Regions from separate parts of the Flavobacterium rhizophilum genome, predicted to be linked through region 2. Evidence: riboswitches for the same ligand, from Rfam matches in the RefSeq annotation. Region 2 holds a riboswitch; the other holds the start of a gene.
What was found. Region 2 has a riboswitch for cobalamin ahead of ABS768_RS00350 (Dph6-related ATP pyrophosphatase). Riboswitches for the same ligand answer to the same signal wherever they lie in the genome.
Positions count from the first base shown of each region.

Region 1: it holds a riboswitch for cobalamin, as region 2 does, so the genes downstream of both, ABS768_RS16665 (TonB-dependent receptor plug domain-containing protein) here and ABS768_RS00350 (Dph6-related ATP pyrophosphatase) in region 2, are expected to answer to the same signal.

Region 1 is NZ_JBELQB010000016.1:41,703-50,652, forward strand. Features, by position in the region: gene ABS768_RS16640 (hypothetical protein) at 1-473, opposite strand, end outside; gene ABS768_RS16645 (hypothetical protein) at 475-735, opposite strand; gene ABS768_RS16650 (ABC transporter ATP-binding protein) at 836-1,615, opposite strand; gene ABS768_RS16655 (iron chelate uptake ABC transporter family permease subunit) at 1,628-2,659, opposite strand; gene ABS768_RS16660 (ABC transporter substrate-binding protein) at 2,666-3,805, opposite strand; cobalamin riboswitch at 3,854-4,056, shown strand; gene ABS768_RS16665 (TonB-dependent receptor plug domain-containing protein) at 4,089-5,921, shown strand; gene ABS768_RS16670 (YncE family protein) at 5,944-6,981, shown strand; gene ABS768_RS16675 (S41 family peptidase) at 7,057-8,520, opposite strand; gene ABS768_RS16680 (RNA polymerase sigma factor) at 8,636-8,950, shown strand, end outside.
Region 2 is NZ_JBELQB010000001.1:69,566-78,515, reverse strand. Features, by position in the region: gene fabG (3-oxoacyl-[acyl-carrier-protein] reductase) at 1-617, opposite strand, end outside; gene ABS768_RS00385 (GNAT family N-acetyltransferase) at 761-1,300, shown strand; gene ABS768_RS00380 (hypothetical protein) at 1,471-1,611, shown strand; gene ABS768_RS00375 (hypothetical protein) at 1,867-2,064, shown strand; gene ABS768_RS00370 (hypothetical protein) at 2,095-2,364, shown strand; gene ABS768_RS00365 (L-threonylcarbamoyladenylate synthase) at 2,442-3,062, opposite strand; gene ABS768_RS00360 (ATP-dependent helicase) at 3,142-5,481, opposite strand; gene ABS768_RS00355 (DUF7935 family protein) at 5,680-6,204, shown strand; cobalamin riboswitch at 6,253-6,433, shown strand; gene ABS768_RS00350 (Dph6-related ATP pyrophosphatase) at 6,534-7,232, shown strand; gene ABS768_RS00345 (acyl-CoA thioesterase) at 7,248-7,631, shown strand; gene ABS768_RS00340 (hypothetical protein) at 7,693-8,283, shown strand; gene ABS768_RS00335 (DUF7660 family protein) at 8,291-8,548, shown strand; gene ABS768_RS00330 (DUF5694 domain-containing protein) at 8,597-8,950, shown strand, end outside.

The DNA.
Region 1 (8,950 bases), on a different contig from region 2:
ACTATGTCGTTTACTGTTTTTTGCAGGGATTCGTCCAGCATGTTATAACCGTCCTTCAGCTTGCCCGATGAGGTAAAATAATCAGGAAGTTTGTATTCAACCAGTACGTCTCCGTCGGTATAAATATCACCTACTTTAAAGTCAAGAGTGTAGCTGTTAACATGAAAAGTAATGGTCATGGTATAGCGTATTTTGTAAAAGAAAGCCTCGCCACGGTTACGGTAATAAAAGGCGTTTTTCTTATAGGCACTAATGGTTATAGTATTTGCAGTTACATTAGTAACATCCACCGGGCTTTTAAGTCGGTTATATTCATAAGCCCATGTATCGGTCGCTTTTATGAATAACTCAACAGGTATGGAGGGGATACTTACCTCTACAGGATCAAAACCATTTGAGTGTAGTTCCATTAAAGGAGGTTGTGCCTTTATAGTTGTACATATAAATAGTATAAGTAAGGTAATTTTATGCATATTATTTGTCGTTTAAGGCTTTTTCAAACTCTTCCTGTATCCTGCTGTTGGATATAAGCATTGGTTTTTTATCAATGGTTATGGTAATATCATCTCCATCTATACTATAGGAACCCGAGAATTTTCCCAAAGGGGTACTGCCTTCAAAATTTCCGTGCTGGTCGTCTCCGGCAAGATTACCCTTGTCGCCTATAGAACTTTTTATCTTGTTTAGCAGACTTGTTTTATCACCCGGATAGGTTATTGTAAACTGATTAGCCATGATTATTTAGGTATTGGTTTACAGTAAAGTTACAGAATAATAGGCGAGGACTGTGTTTAGCTTTTGTTAAATGCGTAAGAAAAAGCCGAAGTCAAAGTGCTTATTCCTTCACGGTAAAACCACCCTTTTCAGCATCAAAAGTTATGCTGTCATCATTAAATAACCTGTTAAAAACCTTGTTGCTAATTAAATTAGCAGGAGAGTCCTGTATTACTTCCTGTTTAGTCATTACAACAATCTCACTGCTTAACTGCAGGGCAAGGTCTAGGTCATGTGTGGAGTAGAGTATGCATTTATCGGTTTCCTGTGTAAGCTTTTTCAGGAGTCTTAACAGGCTTACCTTATGCAGTAGGTCTAAGTGAGTGGTAGGCTCGTCCAGTACTATAAAAGGCGTGTCCTGTGCCAGGGCACGGGCGATTAGCACCTTTTGTAACTGTCCGTCACTTATTTCATAATACTTTCTGTCTGCGAGATGCTCAAGTTGGGTAAGTTGAAGTGCCCTTTTTACCTGTAGCTTATCTTCTTCGGTAAGTGTGCCTAACCAGTTGGTATAAGGCTGCCTTCCCAGTGCAATAAGTTCATAAACCGTAAGGTTGCTTGGCGGAAGCTTCTCGGTAAGTACCACGCTTAGGTTTTGAGCCAGTTCCTTAGGGTTGTGTTGAGTTAGGTTAATTCCGTTAAGCTGAATAATCCCGCTAATAGGCGGCTGAATTCCGGTTAAGGTACGCAGCAGGGTAGATTTACCTATACCATTGGCACCTATTAATGCGATAAGCGTACCTTTTTTAAGGTTGAGGTTAATATGCTGTGCAATAATAGCTTCCTGTTTTTTTTCAGGATAACCAATACTAAGATTACTTGCCGCTAATACTGTTTCCATCACTTTTTGAATTTAACTGAATACCCCTTTCTTTTTCCTGAACAAAAGCCATATCACTATTGGCGCACCAATTATAGATGTAATACCGTTTATAGGTAATACAAAGCTGCTTCCCGGCCATTGGGTTACCGTATCGCAAATAAGCATTATGGCAGCACCTGCAAGCAGTGTTGCCCAAAATAATACCAGATGGCTACTGGTTTTAAACAGTAGTTTTACAATATGGGGTACGGCAATACCTATAAACGAGATAGGTCCTGTAAATGCCGTAATACAGCCCGTAATAATACTGGTTGCCAGTATGATTGTAAAGCGTGTTTGGCTAAAGTTTATCCCAAGGCTTTTGGCATAACGTTCGCCAAGCAGCATAGCATTAAGCGGTTTAATACAGGTAACGGCTATAGCAAGTCCAAGTAGACTGGCACTCCATAGTATAGTGATGTTTTCCCACGAAAGATTACCTAAACTTCCCAATGCCCAAAACGTATATTTTTGTAGCTGTTCGGCATTACTGAAGTAAGACAGTACACCTACAATGGCCCCTGCAAAACTCCCGAACATTAAACCTACAATTAGTATTGCCATTGTATCTTTTAGCCTTTGTGCTACTATCAATACAGCCAGTAATACCAGTAAACTACCAAGGGTAGAGGCAAGTACGAGTCCGTATGACGATGAGAAAAAACTACCTACGGCAGGTACAATCCCGGCACCTAAAATAACAATGGCTACCATAAGGCTGGCTCCCGAACTCAAGCCTAAAACACTAGGCCCTGCCAATGGATTGCGGAAGAGCGTTTGCATAAGCAATCCGCTTATTGACAGCCCCATGCCCACAATAATTGCAGTTAGCGCTTTAGGAAGCCTGTAGTTGATTATGATATATTCCCATGCCGACTTTGAAGCACCTTTGCCAATAAGGCTGTTAAACACTTCCCTGAGGGGAATACTAACCGATCCCAAACTGATATTAACCAAAAACAGCGCCACAAGGCTAATGCCAAGCAGTATAAAAATAAGTGTATATCGTTTGGTGTACAGCACGGTGGATTAGTTTAATTTTTCAAAAAAGTAAAGTTCGTAATCCGGCAACAGTTCCGGGTGAAATATCTTGATAAGATCTTTTAAAACAAGATCTGGCCTTGTGGCCGAAAGCTCATAATATACATATCCTCCGGTTGGACCTCTTTTAGTACCAAAGGAATATACTTTCTTGTTTTTAAATGACCGGAACTGCCCATAATGCGGGTTGCTTTCAGTCATTTCGTTAAGAGATGTATAGCTGTTTGGTCCAATCCAATATTCGGCATTTTCGGCTTTATCCAATACGGTTTCAAAGGAGAGGCTAAGACTTCCGGTCCCATCTGTATCTTTCCAAAGATAGTCGGCATTGGCATCTTTTAAAAACTGCGCTCCCCAACTTCCTCCCTGTGGCAGGTTCCATTGATCCTGAAACATTGCGCCTGCCATAACAGTAGGTTTTTCGGTAGTGTTTTGTGCTATTTTTTTAGCTTCATTATAATCTTTTACTATCTGTTTAAAAATAATATCGGCTTCTTTTTCCCTGCTGTAAAGTGCCCCGAAAAACTTAATCCATTCGGCTCTTCCAAGCGGGCTTTGCTCGGTCCAGTCACCATTGTATAAAACGGTTAGCCCGCTGTTTTGCAGGGTGTTCATGGATTTGTTGTTACTACTTATACTAAAGCCCACAACAGCATCGGGGGACAGGTCAATCATAATTTCGGTATTCAGTCCTTCGTTTTGACCTACGTCTTTAACCAGTCCCGAATCAATACGTTTTCTTGTCTTTTCGCTTGAAATGAAGTCAGTACCGGGGTAGCCTACTAAAGTGTTTTCCACACCAAGCATTTCCATTGCCGGTATGTGTGTGGTTGAAGTCACCACAATTGATTGCAGCGGTACCTGTACAGTAGTATATTTTTTAAGACTATCGGGCACAACAGCATCTTTTTTCTGCATAACATAAGTGAAGGTTTCCGTAGCATCAGGCCACGGGTTGGTCACTTTTACTATGGTATAACCGGGGTGTTTGTACAACTCCAGTCCGCTGGCGTAAACTATTGAATTCTCTACAGTTTCGGTAGTTTCTTCGTGTGCTTTTTCCTGTTTTTTACAGCCTGTTACTGCCAGTAATAAAAAAAGAAGAATAGGGTAGTGTAAGATTTTCATAACAAATATTAAGCTGCTGCAAATGTATAAATTTCAATATTAATCCTATATTTGCACCCAACTTTAGGTTATAGTGTGCCGGCCGCACACTGTATTAAAAGGGAATCAGGTGCAATACCTGAGCTGTTCCCGCAACTGTAAGCTATATCCCTTTTGGGAGGCTGTTGTTAACTGCGAGCCACTGCCTGTATGGGTGGGAAGGTAAACAACAGTACGCAAGCCAGGAGACCTGCCTTTAGTGTTAACAATTATCGAACCTTCGGGAAAAAAGGTTCTGGAAATTATGACATTTAACAGACTCATCCTTGTATTAACTCTTGTATTGTGCCATCAGCTTTGGGCGCAGCAGGATACTATTGTCCCTTTAAAAGAGGTGATAATATCAGACACGCAATTGCGTGATTTTTCAAATACGCAGCAGGTACTGGTATTAAACGATTCGGTTATCGGGATAAATCAATCATCACTTACTTCATTTTTAAACTACAATACCACCATCTATTTTAAGGAAAACGGACTGGGTATGGTTTCGTCTCCGTCATTCAGGGGAACAACCGCTCAGCAAACTGCTGTGATATGGAACGGTATAAACATAAACTCCCAGTTAACAGGGCAAACTGACTTTAACGTAATAAATACCCGCGACTTTAATGCCATAGATGTTAGGGCAGGAGGCGGAAGTGTTATTTATGGTAGTAGTGCCATAGGCGGGAGTATTCACCTGAACAACGAACTTGAGTATAAAGAAAAATTCACTAACGAGCTTAGGGCAAACTTCGGCAGCTTTAATACACTTGGACTGCATTATGCAGGGACAATGGCTACAAATAAGTTTAGCGCATCCCTTAGCTTTACCAGAAACAGCTCTGATAACGATTATGATTACGTAGGTAAGGAGGGGCATAATCTTAACGGGCAGTATTATAACAACAGTGCCTCGGCTACAGTGGGGTATAAAATCAATCAAAAAAATGTCCTTACCTATTACGGCTACCTGTTTGATGGGGAAAGGCATTTCTCGCTCATATTTCCATCGGAAACAAGAACGAAGTATGATAATTTTGATACAAGGAACATGCTGGAGTGGACAGGCTATTATGGCAGGTTTACCTCAAAACTAAAGGCTGCTTACCTGAGTGAGAAGTACAAGTATTTTGATAATATTTATAAAGACGATTATACCTACGGAAAATCAGAATCTATAATAGGGAAGTACGACCTGCTCTTCCAAATTAACAGTAAAATGAAGCTAAACTCGGTATTGAACTTTACCCAAACCAAAGGGTATGGTTCCAATCTTGAGGGTGCCGAAAGGCATATAGGTTCGGCTAGCGTACTGTTTAGTCATTCGGTTACTGACAAATTAATGTATGAGGCGGGTATAAGAAAAGAGGCTACTAATAATTATGAGAGTCCGTTTTTGTATTCGGCAGGAGCAAAATATCGTTTTTCCGATTTTTACATGCTAAGGGTAAACGGATCTAAAAACTTCAGGATACCTACTTTCCAGGATTTATACTGGCAGGGTAGCGGTAATACCGACCTGAAACCCGAAAGCTCAATACAGGGAGAAATAGGTAATGAGTTTACCGTTAAAAATGCCAGCCTAACCGTAACGGGGTATTATATAAAACTTAAAGATATGCTGCGCTGGCTGCCTACGGGTAGTGTGTGGCGACCACAAAATACCGACAGGGTTAAAACCTATGGTATAGAAACGGTATTTAAATACAATAGGGAATTTAACGGACACAAATTGGGGCTTACCGCAGTTTATGGTTATACCCGTAGCGAAAACGAAGACACCGGTAACCAGCTTATATATGTGCCTTATCATAAAGGATCGGGGACGCTGTCTTACGCATATAATAAACTTACTGCTTACTATCAGTTTTTATATACCGGAGAGGTGTTTACAAGATCGGACAATAACTCGAGGTACAATATAGATGCCTATACTACAGGTAACCTAGGTGCCGAATATACTTTTGGAAAAACGACTACTTATAAACTGGGAGCACAGGTGCTTAATGTTTGGAATGCTGATTATGTTAGTGTAGACAGCAGGCAAATGCCAGGCAGAAACTTTAATTTTTATTTCACTTTAAAACTCTAACTTAAACTTAATAACTATTATTATGAAACTTAAGAATTCATTATTTGCCTTATTGGCCGGTTCTTTATTTTTTGTATCCTGTAGCAGTGACGACGATAACGTATCTGTTGCTTCCGGTGCTTATGAGAACGGAACTTTTGTACTAAACGAAGGTAACAGTAACCCGTCTACAGGTACTGTGTCTTTTATTGGTAACGACGGTACTGTAGAGCAGGATATATTTACTGCTGTAAACCCTGATGCTCCTGCTATAGGTACTTATTTGCAGTCAATGTTCTTTAGTGATGATTATGCATTTATCATTTCGGGTCAGGCAAATAAAGTAACTGTAGTAAACAGAAATACTTTTGAATTTGTTGCAAGTATCGAAACTGATTTCAGTAACCCTCGTTATGGTGCGGTTATTAACGGTAAGGCTTATATTACTAACACATCTAATTATGCAGATCCGGATGATTTCCTAACAGTGATTGATCTTGCAAGCTTTACTACATCTACAGTAGAACTTAACAATTATGCCGAAAGAGTACTTACAGAAAACGGTAAGCTTTACATTACTAACGGATACTACGGCAGCGGAACATCGGTAACTGTATTCAACCCTGCAAACAATACTGTTGAAGCAGTTGTTGAACTTGGTGATTCTCCAAATTCTTTTGACGAAGAAGATGGTGCTTTATATGTAATGGGTGATACTCAAATAAGCAGAATAAACCTGGCAAACAATACAGTTAGCGGTACTATTGAGCTTACTGCTGAGATGTCTGGTGCAAAAAATCTTACAATTTCTGATAATTCTATATACTATACTGTCGGAACTAGCGTTTATAGCTTATCTTTGAACTCAACAACATTGCCTACAGAAGCTTTATTTAGCTATGAGTCAGGTTCTCAATGGGGTGCAATGTATGGGTTTAATGTAAGTGAAGGTAAGGTATACATTGCTGATGGCGGTGACTTTGCTTCAGACAGCGAAATTTATATTTACGGTACTAATGGTACATTAATAAGCACACACGTAGTAGGAGTTGGACCTAACAGTTTCTACTTTAACAATTAAATTACTAGCTAAAATAAAGTAATTTTGTTTATGTTTAAAAAGAAAGGCTTCCCTAGGGAAGCCTTTCGAATTTTATTATGGTAGCTTTTTTATAAGATGACCTAAATTTTGCGGTACCTCTTCAATATACATTTCATCGCCAAATGGCTGCATGGTTTTAGAGGTTTTAAATATTTTATGTTCTCTTGCAGGTTGTTGCGGCATCATTCGTCCGTTAGCTGTAATCTGGCCAATCGCAGTTGCCAGTAATGGTTCGCCAGGGTTTCCTATTGCGCCAAGGTTATCATAATCTTCAGGCATCTCAATATCAGGGGTTATACCTTCCTCATAGTCGCCAAAGTTATTTTTATTTACTATTTTAAGTACCAGAGGCTGCATAGCATAACGGTGACTTGGGTCTACATCATTTTTAGAAAAATCAGCAGAATCATATAATGTAACCGATCCGACATTTTTACCAATGGTAGTAGTACCTATCTGTACTACATCAATATAAGGTTTAAGGCAGTTAATTACCAGTTCACTGGCAGAAGCCGTACTTCCTGTTGTAAGTATATATACCTTATTAAGGTTAAGATGATTAATTCCTGTTCCGTCACTTAACGCTCCGGCAAAGTTATTTACCAGTGCATTTGGGTTATTGTTTTCAAAGTAATCCTGTAGTTTAGGGTTCCACTGTTCTTTAGCCAGTAGCTGTCCTTCAAACTGACCTGTAATCATGCTGGCAAGGTAGGTTGCCGTACGTACCGATCCGCCTCCGTTATAACGCAGGTCAAGCACCAGTTCGTTAACTCCCTGTGCTGCAAGGTTACCAAAAGCAGTATTCAGTTCGTTATCATAGCTGCTAAAAAAACCATTGTACATAAGGTAACCAATAGTTTTACCGCCTTCGTTATATACCACATCGGAAAAATAAACCGGGTTTTCACCATATTGAAATTTGGTAAGGCTAACCTCTTCACCGTTTGGGGTAATAGTCCCGTCATTATAATCGGCAAGATTTAAGGTATAACTTTCGGCAGCTAAAAGACTTCTGTAGTTGGCAGGTGTAAGGGGAGTTCCGTCTACAGCATAAAATATATCGCCACGTTGAATATCTTTAGTAGAAGCATCACTATCGGGTAATATATAACGTACATATCCAAATATGCTGGTTTGTGAAGCATCGGTATACACAAGTCCAAATTCTACTCCGTTACTTTTAGCTACACCCTGTAGGGCAGCTTCCAGTACGTTATAGTCGGGTACTAAAACACTAAACCTGTCGCTTTTGGCAGGGTTTGTTGGATCTACATATAAAAGGCTGTTAAAAAGACTCTCAGGGCTGGAATAGCTTTGTAAAAAGGCATTAAGCTCTCCCTGGTTACCAAACCTGTCGTCTGCAAGGTTTGGGATTTCCGGTTGCCATAAATAATACAGGTTAAGCCCCTTCCATATAAAATCGTTTACCGGAACGGCATTATCGTCCATATCTTCACAGCTTTGCAGGGCAAAAGCAGAAATAAGCAGTAAGCTAAGGGCAATACTTATCTTTTTCATATATAGCAGTTTTAAGTATAAAACGTAAATTTAATATTTTTAATATTATTTGTAACAAAAAACAGGGGTATTCGTCTTCCTATTATAAAACCGCAAACAACGATAGCAAATTATTATGAATCAAACGGAGTTCGTAAATATTATTACTCCTTTTAAAGACCGTGTTTTCAGGCTGGCAAAACGGCTGTTAGTTAGTAACGAAGAAGCCGAAGATGCTACTCAGGAAGTTTTGGTAAGGTTATGGAAAAATAAGGCTAAGCTGGATAACTATTCGAGTGTGGAAGCCCTGGCTATGACAATAACAAAAAACTACTGCCTGGATCAGTTAAAGTCTAAAAGGGCTACCGAATTGCGGTTAGTACACTCAAACTACAGTGACCGTGAACCGGGACTGCAAAAGCAAACCGAAGACCGCGACACATGGGAATGG
Region 2 (8,950 bases):
GTCCATCCTTTAATTACATCTGCGCCCAGTTTCTCAGTCATTTCAGTTTCAATGAATCCCGGAGCAATAGCATTGCAACGGATGTTTCTTGAACCAAGCTCTAATGCTACTGATTTAGTGAAACCAATTACACCTGCTTTAGAAGCTGCATAGTTAGTTTGTCCCGCATTACCCTTAACACCTACTACAGAGCTCATATTGATAATAGAACCATGACGTTGTTTAAGCATTGTTCTTTGTACTGCTTTTGTCATGTTGAAAACCGACTTAAGGTTTACTTCTATTACCTTATCAAAATCTTCTTCAGATATTCTCATTAAAAGATTATCTTTAGTAATACCTGCATTATTAATTAATATATCTACAGTACCAAAAGTTTCCACTACTTCGTCAACCAGCTTTTGTGCCTCATTAAAATCAGCAGCGTTAGACTGATATCCTTTAGCTTTAATACCCAATGCTGTAAGCTCATCTTCTAATGTCTTAGCTGCTTCGGCAGAAGAACTGTATGTAAAAGCAACATTAGCACCATGTTTAGCAAAAACCTGGGCAATACCACGGCCAATACCTCTACTCGCTCCGGTAATGATAGCCGTTTTTCCTTCTAGTAATTTCATAGGTTCGTATTGTTTGTTTTTTTAATTATAGAGCAACAAATATAATAAAATGTTTGAGGTTTATTTACCCCTATTTATCTTTTAGTTTAAGTATTATAACGTTTTTTGTAGGGAAACTCATTATTAAGCTGTTAAGTTTATATATGGATAAATTGTATAGTGAAAATAAAATACCATCGGGAGAGGTTATTACCATACGCACTGGCAGCAGACAGGATGCCCAAAAACTTATAGCCTTAAAAAAGAGTTATATTACAGGTACCACTTCCATCCCTTTGTATGAGGATGAATACCGTAATACTATTGTAGAAGAAGCCGAATGGATAGACAGGTATAATAATCAGGATAACAGCCTGCTGTTATTAGCCGAATATAACGGTGAAGTAATAGGTAATATTGACCTAACCGGAAACCAACGCCGTAAATTATACCATACCGGTATGATTGGTATGGGGATTCATAATGACTGGCAAAACAAAAAAATAGGTTCACTACTTATGGAAACGACTATCGAATGGGCAAAAACGTCTCTATTACAAATTGTATGGCTAGAAGTATATGCATCAAACACAGCCGGAATAAAACTCTATGAAAAATTTGGTTTTGAGCGTTGCGGATTAATAAAAAACTTCTTTAGGGAAGGTAAAACAATTGATAAAATCACTATGGTTAAGTATCTCTAACTTTACGAAAAAACTAATTTAATGCTAAATAAGCCCTTAAGTATTAAAGTTTTATTAAATGGAGCCAGCGTTCGGTTTATTATTAGTAATTTCAAGGCACGAAGAAGAAAATCAAAATAATAAACAAAAAAAGCGTAATGATTAAAGTTAACCGATTAAAACAAGAGAAGATGAATGTGATGAAATTTTTCCTGGCCATGCTAGCAGGATTTGGACTTATAAGAGTCTATAATTTTATAGCGCAAAGGGAACTTGAAGAAGAAGAGAACGACATTTATGATGATGAACACGAGTACCCTCTTTTTGTATAGTTCCGCTATACATAATACTTTATTATAAGCACCTCCCTGCAGGTGCTAACCCATTATGAGGCAGCACTATTCAATAAGCCTCATATTTTTACCTGCATTATATTTTCATATCACTTCTATTAGGTTTTAAACAGTTTACAAGGAATTATAACCAAATATTAAACTGTTGATTATTAGCACTCTTTTAAGACATTATTAATACACTTTGTGATTGATAATAAGTAACTTGTAAGTGCTTTTAAAACCTAATTGATTATGAACAATCCAAACAGAAAACCGGATCAGGATCCGATTCCAAAAAATATAGTCCCTAACCAGGAACCCAAGCCTATACCCCAAAAAAACAGAAGGAGTAACTTAGGACAATGGGATGAGAAGGACGTGACAGAAGGAAGCCGACTTACTCCTGACAATGAAAAGAAGCAGGAAAACAAAACCAATAGTAAAGAATAAATTATTTATTAATCATAAAAATAAATAGCTATGAGTAACAAAAAATTAGTTTTAGGAATTGCTGCCGGAGTAGCAGCCCTTGCAGTAGTAGGAGTTATATGTAAAAGAAAAGGATATCTTGACGGAGCTTGTGAAAAAGCTGAGTCGTTAGGTAATGACCTTAAAGACAAGTACAATAATGTAAAAGAAAGTGCCCGCAAAAAATTTGATGAAGTGGTGCACAAAGGTGGCGAAATTGCCGACAGACTTAAAAACAAAAGCGAAACTGCTGCCAAAAATATTGATCCGACAACAAACTAGCCAGACAAATTATTATTCCATTAAAAACAGAAAGCTGCCCAAAAGGGCAGCTTTTATTATTTATCTGATATCAGTAGTTAGAATATAGCCGGATCTCCTTTTCCTTCTCTTACCACTATCGGTTCATCTCCCGAAAGATCTATAATCGTGGAAGCTACATTATCACCATATCCGCCATCAATAACGGCATCAACCTGATTTTGCCATTTCTCAAAAATAAGCTCCGGGTCGGTAGAGTATTCCAAAATCTCATCCTCATCATGTATGGAGGTCGAAACTATAGGGTTACCTAAAGCTCTTACAATATCAAGCGCTATGTTATTATCAGGTACACGTATACCAACCGTATTTTTCTTTTTAAACTCTTTTGGTAAATTATTATTACCAGGCAGGATAAATGTATAAGGACCAGGCAGCGATCGTTTAAGTATTTTAAAGGTACTCGTATCTATCTGCTTCACATAATCTGACAGATTACTCAAATCACTACAAACAAATGAGAAGTTTGCCTTATCCAGTTTAATGCCCTTTATACGGGCAATTCGCTCGAGTGCTTTACTGTTGGTTATATCACAGCCTAATCCGTAAACGGTATCAGTAGGATAAATTATAATCCCCCCATTACGCAATATCTTAACCACTTTTTCTATTTCCCTTTCATTGGGATTTTCAGGGTATATTTTTATGAATTGTGCCATGTTGTAGTCTGTTTTCGGTTTTTGCAAGCTTAAAGTTACGAAAGCTATTTATTATTAGCGTTAATTTAAACGTAAAGCTTTAGCCTATAACATCGAGCTTAGCAAAGCGAAGTAACAGCTTTTTAATTCCTCCTACCTCAAACTTTATTTCAGCCTTTTTATCAGCTCCTACACCTTCAAGGTTAAGTACCTGTCCTTTACCAAAACGTTCGTGCAGTACCACGTTACCAATGTTAAGCTTACTATCTGGCATTGCAGGTCCTGATGATGCGGGGGCTGATCCGCCAGCCATAGGTTTAAGCCTGCGTATTGGCATATCTGGCTTAGGGTCGTTATCGGTAACCCATTTAGGCGGAATACCACTTTTAGGTTTAGATTGCCTTAGTTTTGATTTATCTACATCACCAAAAACATCGTTATTGATCATTGGTTTATAACGATAGTTCGTTTCTACCGGAGTAAGGTATTCAAGGAAAACACCTGTAATCTCTTCTATAAAGCGCGACGGTTCACTATCAACCAGTTTACCCCAACGGTACCTTGACTGTGCATAAGTTAGATAAGCCTGATGTTCTGCACGTGTTAGTGCCACATAAAACAGCCTTCGCTCCTCTTCCAGTTCACTACGGGTATTCATACTCATGGCACTTGGGAAAAGATCTTCTTCCATCCCTACAATAAATACATGTGGGAATTCAAGTCCTTTTGCCAGGTGAATGGTCATAAGTGCTACCCTGTCATCATCTCCGGTATCTTTATCCATATCGGTAGCCAGGGCAACATCTTCAAGAAATTCAGATAATGCTCCTCTTGCACCGTCTACCTCTTTTTGACCTTCAATAAAGTCTTTAATACCGTTTAGCAACTCTTCTATATTCTCTATACGGGCAATACCTTCGGGCGTTGCATCCTTTTTCAGCTCCTGTATAAGTCCGGTTTTCTTGGTAACGTGCTCGGTAAGGTAAAAGGCATCATAACTGTCGTTAATGACCTGAAAGCTTTTTACCATGGTAACAAAATCCTGAATTTTGTTTCTTGTCCCCGAATTAAGCCTTAAATCAATCCTGTCGATATTTTCCATTACCTCAAAAATCGAACGTTTGTAATGGTTTGCGGCAACGGTAAGTTTTTCTATTGTTGTACCACCAATACCTCTTGCAGGATAGTTAATTACCCTTACAAGAGCTTCTTCGTCCTTAGGGTTAATAACCAGCCTTAGGTAAGCCAAAACGTCTTTAATCTCTTTTCTTTGGTAGAAAGAAAGCCCACCGTAAATCCTATATGGAATATCACGTTTCCTTAAAGCATCCTCAATAGAGCGTGACTGTGCATTGGTACGGTACAATACGGCAAAGTTTCCGTTAGGAAGCTGGTTCTGCATTTTCTGCTCAAAAATGGTACTGGCCACAAAACGCCCTTCCTCACTATCGGTAAGACTACGATGTACCTTAATTTTCGGTCCGTCATCATTGGCAGTCCATACAACCTTATCCAGCTTAGTTTTATTTTTATCTATAATGGAGTTAGCCGCTTCCACAATGTTTCGTGACGAACGATAATTTTGCTCCAGTCGGTATGTTTGTACGTTGTCGTAATCCTTTTGGAAGTTAAGGATGTTGTTAATGTTTGCCCCTCTAAAAGCGTAAATACTCTGGGCATCATCTCCTACCACACAAATATTCTGGAACCTGTCAGACAGAGCTCTTACAATAAGGTATTGAGAGTGGTTGGTATCTTGATACTCATCCACAAGTATATAACGGAAACGATCCTGATATTTCATAAGCACATCAGGGAAACGGTTGAGAAGCTCATTAGTACGAAGCAAAAGGTCATCAAAGTCCATGGCTCCTGCCTTAAAGCAACGCTCTACGTACTGCTCGTATACCTCGCCCATTCTTGGTTTTTTGGACATGGCATCGGCTTCCTGAAGTTCAGGGTTGTTGTAATAAGCCTTAACCGTAATAAGGTTGTTTTTATAATTGGAAATACGGCTCAATACCTGCTTTGGCTTGTATACATCCTTATCTAGCTGCATTTCCTTAATGATAGAAGATATAAGGCGTACACTATCCTGACTGTCGTAAATACTAAAGTTTGACGGATAGCCCAGCTTATCGGCCTCAAAACGCAGTATTTTGGCAAAAATAGAGTGGAATGTACCCATCCAAAGGTTTTTGGCTTCAGAGTTCCCTACAATACCCGCAATACGGTTTTTCATTTCACGCGCAGCCTTATTGGTAAAGGTAAGTGCCAAAATATTAAAGGCATCCACCCCCTGACTCATAAGGTAAGCAATACGCAGTGTAAGTACCCTTGTCTTACCCGATCCTGCACCTGCAATTACAATCATAGGTCCGTCTTTTTGCAAAACCGGAGCCCTTTGCGCTTCATTTAGCTGGCTTATATACTTTTCAATTTCCGTCATAACTTCTAAAAAAGCAAAAATAGTTATTTTTAGTCGGGAAATAAACTCTAATTATAGTTTCAGATAAGCTGTTTTGTTAAAAATTATTCACAATAATTTTATCTTACAAAAAGTATTTCGTTATTTTCGCCTTTCACAATTTTATATTAACAAACTGCGTTAGTTTATTACACCAAACTATTACTAAACATGGATTTTACAAAATTTATTGACGTACTGGCATATACGCTACCTTCAATCGTAGTAGGACTTTTAGCCTACTATTTTTTTGATGCCCAACGCAAAAACGAAGAAAGTCGCCGCCGATACCTTATTCACAAAGAAGCACAAAAAAATGCTATGCCGTTGCGACTGCAGGCATATGAAAGACTGGTACTTTTCCTTGAAAGAATAAACCCTTCAAAATTGCTTATAAGAATTGCTCCCCAGTCATCAAACAAACATGATTATGAGGAGTATGTAATTGCACAAATTGAGCAGGAATACGAGCATAACCTTACGCAACAAATCTATATTTCTGCCGAAAGCTGGGATATTATCACTACGGCAAAAAATGCTACTATCCAAATGATACGCAAAACCAATATGAGCGAAAAGGTAGATAGTGCAAACAAGTTAAGAGAGGTTATACTTACCGATTTGTTTGACACACAAAGTCCAAGCAGCATCGCTGTGGCTTATCTTAAAAATGAAGTAGCCGAAATGTGGCAATAATGCCAATTTACAATATTTTACAAGGCATCCTGAAAAGGATGCCTTTTTATTTTATATTTGCCAAAAGGTTTTGCTTAACGCAAATTAATAGGGAATCGTGTGTAAATCACGGGCTGTCGCGCAACTGTAAAGTACAAAACAGTTTTATCGAAATAAACCACTGCTGCATTTAGCGGGAAGGGCGATAAAATGTACAAGCCAGGAGACCTGCCTTACTAAATAATGACTATGCTTTCGCGGTTAAAGTGATGTCCGGTAATTGTACTCCTTTTTGGAGTTTAACTGCTGTGCCTTCATTTTATCTCCGTAAAAGCTTTAAAAATATACACGTGACGGAGAACACACAAAAAACGTATTTTAACTGGAGTAGCGGTAAAGACAGCGCCATTGCACTTTATTACCTGTTACAGAACAAAAACTATAGTGTAGACAGCCTGCTTACATCTATAAATTCACATTATGACCGTGTTAGTATGCATGGTTTACGTAAAGAGCTTTTACTACAGCAAATTGAAGCCATAGGGATACCGGGCACTACTATAGAGCTTCCCCTCCAGCCTACCAACGAGGAGTATGAAACCATTATGAAAAATAAGGTTCAGGAACTTATAAATGAAGGATACACTACCGCTGCTTTTGGTGATATTTTTTTAGAAGACCTTAAGGTATACAGGGAAAAACAACTTGAACCTTATGGTATAAAAGCGGTTTTCCCTTTATGGAAAAAAGACACTAAAGAATTATTAAAAGAGTTTATAGACCTGGGCTTTAAAACCATAACCGTTTGTGTAAACGGTACTAAACTGGATAAATCATTTGTTGGTCGTGTTATAGACCATGATTTTATAAATGAACTACCCGATGATGTTGATCCCTGTGGTGAAAACGGTGAGTTCCATACCTTTTGCTTTGATGCTCCCTACTTTAAAAAACCTGTAGACTTTACCATAGGTGAAACGATTTACAGAGAATACGACAACCACGGCACAAAAACCGGATATTGGTTTTGCGATTTGATTCCACAATAAATAACCATCATAAATATGACATCAGAAGTAAGAATAAAACTATCGGAAACACGAATTTTTAAAGCGGTTTTCCCTAACACAACAAATCACTATGATACTCTTTTCGGGGGTACTGCCATGCACTTAATGGACGAAGTTGCTTTTATAACGGCTACGCGTTTTAGCCGTCAGCGTATGGTAACGGTGAGCAGTGATCGTATCGATTTTAAGAAACCCATCCCTGCAGGTACTATAGTTGAGCTTATTGGTAAGGTTACCTATGTAGGAACCACCAGTCTTAAAGTACGTGTAGAGATTTATGTAGAACAGATGTATGAAAATACAAGGGAAAAAGCAGTAAACGGAGAGTTTACTTTTGTCGCAATAGATGAGAATAAAGTCCCGGTAAAAATACTTTAATTAAAAGGCATCCTTCAATCGGATGCCTTTTTTGTTTATGTTTGTTTTATAAAACATTATCATGAAAAAGATATTTACTGCCTCTCTTATTTTTTTATGCCTTAGTTCGGCTTTTGCCCAAAAAATATATCATAACAAAGGTTTTGGTATCACTATCGAAATACCTCAAACCTGGTGGGAAGACAACCGTAACGGGTTCCCTGCCGAAATTGAATTGAGCAAAAGCGAACGTAAAAAAATACTGGATGACAGTAACTCGGTTTTCCTTACCCTGTTTTATGACAGGGAAACCATAAAAGAAGGAGGTAATTACATCCCTAAAATGCAGTTTAACGTTGCCAGTAATTATGAAAAAGATTTTAAAGTACTGCTGAAAGCTACCGAGAACAATGTTAAAATACAGAAGAAATTCCAACCGGATTTTAAACTGGTTAAAAAACCTAAAGAGGTAAAAATTGCGGGTATTAAAAGTATAGGCTATGTAGCTACCTACTCCATGATGGTAAACGGGAAAACTACAACTATACGCAGTTTTACTTATGTTATACCTTATAACAATTATGTTTTCCATCTTAATTTTACCGATGAGATAAACGGAAAAGACCGCTCTAAAGAATTTGAAGCAGCAGTAAAGACTATTAAAATAGGATAATTAACAGATGACGGATGAACTCTATAGTAAACAGATTACAAGTAGGAAAGATTTTGTTGAGTTTTTAAAACTTCTGCATAAATACTACGCCTCAAAACCGGAAGATTGGGAGAATAACACCCTCGAATCTTTTTTGAAAGCACTATCTGATTATGCTGATGATATACCTAAGTATTATAAAAACACTAAACAGGACAGAAGCCCCGAGACTGCAGACTGGCATGTATTTGCAGACATGCTAAAAGGTGCTATTGTTTACGAATGACCTCTTTAACCAATTGTTTTTGTTATATTTATAAAAACAAAAACAACTATGAAGAAAGCCTTACCGCTATTATTACTTTTTATTTGTACTACAGTATTTTCACAAAAAACTGACATCGTACTACTGGGAACAGATCATTTTAGTCAGATTTATAAGGAAGATAACCCTAATACTGATATCAAATCTGATAAAAGAAAAACTGAAATAAATACAGTTATTGATTTAATTGGCAAGTACAAACCTGACTGCATTATGGTTGAGGAACTTCCGGAAAATCAACCCGAAATAGACAGTATGTATAATCTTTATGTAAAAGGTATTTTAAACACTTCCAGCAGAAGAGAGATTTTTAATATCGCTTTTCCTATTGCTAAAAAACATAATCTAAAAAAAGTATACTGC